2 regions of the Nicoliella sp. ESL1113 genome follow, and region 1 is predicted to be linked to the other one. Evidence: a T-box and tRNA genes for the amino acid it is inferred to sense, from the RefSeq annotation. Region 1 holds a T-box; the other holds one or more tRNA genes.
The links. A T-box is a leader RNA that pairs with one kind of tRNA and senses whether it is charged. The one in region 1 lies ahead of ACSYTJ_RS04890 (valine--tRNA ligase), so its partner is inferred to be a tRNA-Val.
Positions count from the first base shown of each region.

Region 2: it encodes a tRNA-Val, which carries the amino acid that the T-box ahead of ACSYTJ_RS04890 (valine--tRNA ligase) is inferred to sense. The anticodon was not compared.

Region 1 covers NZ_CP196387.1:1,132,106-1,134,490, reverse strand. Annotated here, with positions in the region: gene thiI (tRNA uracil 4-sulfurtransferase ThiI) at 1-468, shown strand, start outside; T-box leader at 517-731, shown strand; gene ACSYTJ_RS04890 (valine--tRNA ligase) at 783-2,385, shown strand, end outside.
Region 2 covers NZ_CP196387.1:545,603-547,987, reverse strand. Annotated here, with positions in the region: tRNA gene ACSYTJ_RS02135 (tRNA-Pro) at 63-136, opposite strand; tRNA gene ACSYTJ_RS02130 (tRNA-Pro) at 174-247, opposite strand; tRNA gene ACSYTJ_RS02125 (tRNA-Arg) at 291-364, opposite strand; tRNA gene ACSYTJ_RS02120 (tRNA-Leu) at 386-471, opposite strand; tRNA gene ACSYTJ_RS02115 (tRNA-Gly) at 498-569, opposite strand; tRNA gene ACSYTJ_RS02110 (tRNA-Thr) at 577-650, opposite strand; tRNA gene ACSYTJ_RS02105 (tRNA-Leu) at 662-744, opposite strand; tRNA gene ACSYTJ_RS02100 (tRNA-Lys) at 760-832, opposite strand; tRNA gene ACSYTJ_RS02095 (tRNA-Val) at 848-920, opposite strand; gene serS (serine--tRNA ligase) at 1,156-2,385, opposite strand, start outside.

The DNA.
Region 1 (2,385 bases):
GTGAAGGAAAAGGTCCCAGAAGGTTATTTGATGACGATTCAACGGCGGATGATGCTTAGGATTGCTTCTGAAATCACCCGCAATCGGCATTGCAAAGGGGTCTTTACTGGTGAATCATTAGGGCAAGTAGCTTCGCAGACCTTAGAAAGCATGATGGCCATTAACGATGTTACGAACCTGCCCGTATTACGGCCACTGGTATCGATGGATAAGACTGAAATTATCCGGATCGCTGAAAAGATTGGCACTTACGATCTTTCAATCATGCCATTTGAAGATTGTTGTACCATCTTCACGCCGCCTTCGCCTAAAACCAAGCCAGACCTTGAAAAGACCCGTCATTATGAAACTTACATTGACGTGGATGCTTTGACCAAGAAGGCCATTGCTGGGATTAAGGTCACTGATATCAAACCAGGCGAAGAATTCTTAAACCAAAATCAAGATGTATTTTCAGAATTATTATAAAATTAGTTGACGATTAGACGCTGATTGATTATGATAGTTACCAAGAAGTAAAATACTGCGAACAAGAGAGTAATTTAAATTGGTGTCCAGAAAGAGACCTGCATCGTTGCGAGGGTTTTCATCATTTTAAATGAAGGTACCTTGGGAGTTGATTTACTGAAGCCTAGTAGGTAAATTCGGTTGACCCCGTTAAGCTGTCACATGAGAGAAATCGATTTGATCGGTTTAATTTAGGTGGTACCGCGAAGCACTTCGTCCTATTCGACGAAGTGCTTTTTTGTTTGCAAAATTTAAAATTAAATGAGGTGTTTTTTATGACTAAGGATATTAAAATGCCACCAAAGTATGACCATAATGCAGTTGAAGATGGCCAGTACCAAGAATGGCTTGATGAAGATGTCTTCAAACCTAGTGGTGATCAAAAAGCAAAACCATATTCAATCGTAATTCCGCCGCCTAATGTTACTGGAAAACTGCATTTAGGCCATGCTTGGGATACGACTTTACAAGATATTTTAATTCGCCAAAAGCGGATGTTAGGCTATGATACACTCTGGTTGCCAGGGATGGACCATGCTGGAATTGCGACCCAAGCGAAGGTTGAAGCTAAGCTCAATAGCGAAGGCATCACCAGATATGACTTAGGACGCGAAAAGTTCATCGAAAAGGTGTGGGAATGGAAGGATGACTATGCCGCAACCATTAAGAAACAATGGGGTAAGTTAGGCCTCTCCCTTGATTATAGTCGGGAACGCTTCACGTTAGATGATGGTCTATCAGCTGCCGTGCGCAAGGTGTTCGTGACCCTCTACAAGAAGGGTCTCATCTACCGTGGTGAATACATCATTAACTGGGATCCAAAGGCGCGGACCGCATTGTCCGATATCGAAGTTATCCATAAGGATGACAAGGGTGCCTTTTACCACGTTAAGTATCCATTCACCGATGGAACTGATTTCAACGGTAAGGACTATATCGAAATCGCAACCACCCGTCCAGAAACGATGTTTGGGGATGTGGCGGTTGCTGTTAACCCAACCGATGAACGTTACAAGGACATCGTTGGCAAGCACATTCGAGTGCCATTAGTTGATCGTGAAATTCCAATCATTGCCGATGAATACGTAGATAAGGAATTTGGGACTGGGATGGTTAAGATCACCCCAGCCCACGACCCAAATGACTTTAACGTTGGTAACCGTCACGACTTGAAGCGGATCAACACGATGAACGAAGACGCTACGATGAACGAAAACGCCGGTAAGTACAAGGGCATGGACCGTTTTGAAGCTCGTAAGGCGATGACTGACGACTTGGAAGCTGGCGGCTACATGTTAAAGGTCGACCCAATCGTCCACGCTGTTGGGCATTCCGAAAGAACCGGGGTCCAAGTTGAATCCCGCCTTTCGACCCAATGGTTCGTTAAGATGAAACCACTTGCTGAACAAGCCTTGAAGAACCAAGAAACAGATGATCGGGTTAACTTCGTGCCAGAAAGATTCGAACACACCTTCGAACAATGGATGGACAACATCCATGACTGGGTTATTTCCCGTCAACTATGGTGGGGGCATCGGATTCCTGCTTGGTACAACAAGCAGACTGGTGAAACCTACGTTGGTGAAGAAGCACCTAAGGATATCGAAAACTGGGAACAAGACAAGGATGTCTTGGATACATGGTTCTCATCTGCTTTGTGGCCATTTTCAACCATGGGTTGGCCAGACACTGATTCCCCAGACTTCAAGCGTTACTTCCCAACCAACACGTTAGTTACTGGTTATGACATCATCTTCTTCTGGGTTTCTCGGATGATTTTCCAAAGTCTTGAATTTACCGGTCGTCGGCCATTCAAGGATGTCTTACTCCACGGTTTGATTCGTGATGAACAGGGTCGTAAGATGAGTAAGTCGCTTG
Region 2 (2,385 bases), 590 kb from region 1:
ATTATAAGAAATTCATTAGCGAAATAAAAGTATTTTGTTTATTAAATTTTAGGACAAAAAAATCGGGAAAACAAGATTCGAACTTGCGACCTCTGCGTCCCGAACGCAGCGCTCTACCAAGCTGAGCTATTTCCCGATGTTTCCCGTTTTATTTAACTGTAATTAGAACTTGATCGGGAAGACAGGATTCGAACCTGCGACCCCTTGGTCCCAAACCAAGTGCTCTACCAAGCTGAGCTACTTCCCGAAACTTACTTCTTACTACTATATATAATAGAAGAAATAAAAAATGCACCCAGTAGGAGTCGAACCTACAACCTTCTGATTCGTAGTCAGACACTCTATCCAGTTGCGCTATGGGTGCAAAATATTATTAAAATTAAAATGCCGAGGACCGGGATCGAACCGGTACGGTTATCACTAACCGCAGGATTTTAAGTCCTGTGCGTCTGCCAATTCCGCCACCCCGGCAGGCTATTTATTTTTATAAAATAAAAAGCGGAAGACGGGATTCGAACCCGCGACCCCCACCATGGCAAGGTGATGTTCTACCACTGAACTACTTCCGCACAAAAATGCCGACTAGACGATTCGAACGCCCGACCTCATCATTACTAGTGATGCGCTCTAACCAACTGAGCTAAGTCGGCAAATTGGTAAGTGCGGGCGAAGGGACTCGAACCCCCATGTCCAAAGGACACTAGAACCTAAATCTAGCGCGTCTGCCAGTTCCGCCACGCCCGCATATTAATATGAAAATGAGCCGTGGGAGGTTCGAACTCCCGACCCTCTGATTAAAAGTCAGATGCTCTACCGGCTGAGCTAACGGCTCGTGAAAATAAAAAAATGGAGGATACAGGGCTCGAACCTGTGACCTCCTGCTTGTAAGGCAGATGCTCTCCCAACTGAGCTAATCCTCCGAGGTCTCAATGCTTATTAACTTAAGCAACTATTTAATCATACTACTTAGTTAACTTAATGTCAACAGTTTTTTAATTTTTTATTTTCGCCTTTCAGCTGAAAAGCAATTACTAAAAATCAACAAAAACTAGTATATAATAAATCCACCCAAAAAGCTACCCCCTTTTTCAAAAAAAATAAGAATCGGGATTAAAAATCCGATTCCTATTTAATAATCATTGATATTATCGCAATTTAGAATAAGTCTTGCTTTTCAATTTTTTTCATTCCGTGCATATATGGTTGAAGAACTTCTGGAATATTTACAGTTCCATCTTCATTTTGGAAGTTTTCCAAAATTGCAGCAACCGTCCGACCAACTGCTAATCCAGAACCATTTAAAGTATGAACAAATTGTAGTTTCCCACTTTCATCACGATATTGAATCTTAGCCCGTCGTGCTTGGAAATCAGTTGTATTAGAACAACTTGAGATTTCCCGATAACAATTTTGGGCTGGCATCCAAACTTCGATATCGTGAGTCATCGCAGCAGTGAAACTCATGTCACTAGTGGTTAAAGTAATAACGTGATATGGAATCTTCAATAACTTAAGCAAACTTTCAGCTTGGTGAGTAATTTTATCCAAGGCTGCCCATGATTCCTCTGGCTTTGTAAATTGAACCATTTCAACTTTGTTAAATTGGTGTAATCTGATCAAACCTCTGGTATCACGACCAGCACTCCCTGCTTCAGAACGGAAGGCAGGACTTAAAGCGGTGAACTTAACTGGTAACTTGTCTTCTGGGATAACTTCGCCACGATAGTAGTTCACTAATGGTACTTCTGCGGTTGGAATCATTGTTAGATCACTATCAGCAATTTCAAACCCAGCCTTCTTTTCCAAGAACTTAGGGAATTGGCCGGTCCCATACATTGATTCTGAATTAACCATGTATGGTGGAATAATTTCTTCATAACCAGCATTCGTATTTTGATCCAAGAAGAAGTTGTAGATGGCCCGTTCGAGTAATGAACCAGCACCAACGTAGTATACGAAACGACTTCCTGCTACCTTAGCACTTCTTTCGAAGTTTAAGATGCCAAGGTCTTCACCGATTTCCCAGTGGTTCTTAGGCTTAAAATCAGTGAATTCACGAGGAGTCCCAACCTTCCGCAGTTCCTTTGAACCTTCTTCAGTTAAACTGATTGGGTCATCATCATTTGGAATGTTTGGTAGGTGAGCTGCTAAATCATGTTGCTTAGCTGAAACTGCTTGTTCTTGTTCATCTAATTCCTTAATTTCAGCCCCGACTTCTTTCATTCGGTTAATTGGACCAGTAGCATCTTCTTTAGCCCGCTTCATCTTAGCGATGTCATCTGAAACTTTATTTCTTTCAGCCTTTAAGTTTTCAACCTTAACTAAGATGTCACGACGGTTTTGATCAAGTGCCAAGAGTTCGTCAATTTGTTTTTCATCGATCCC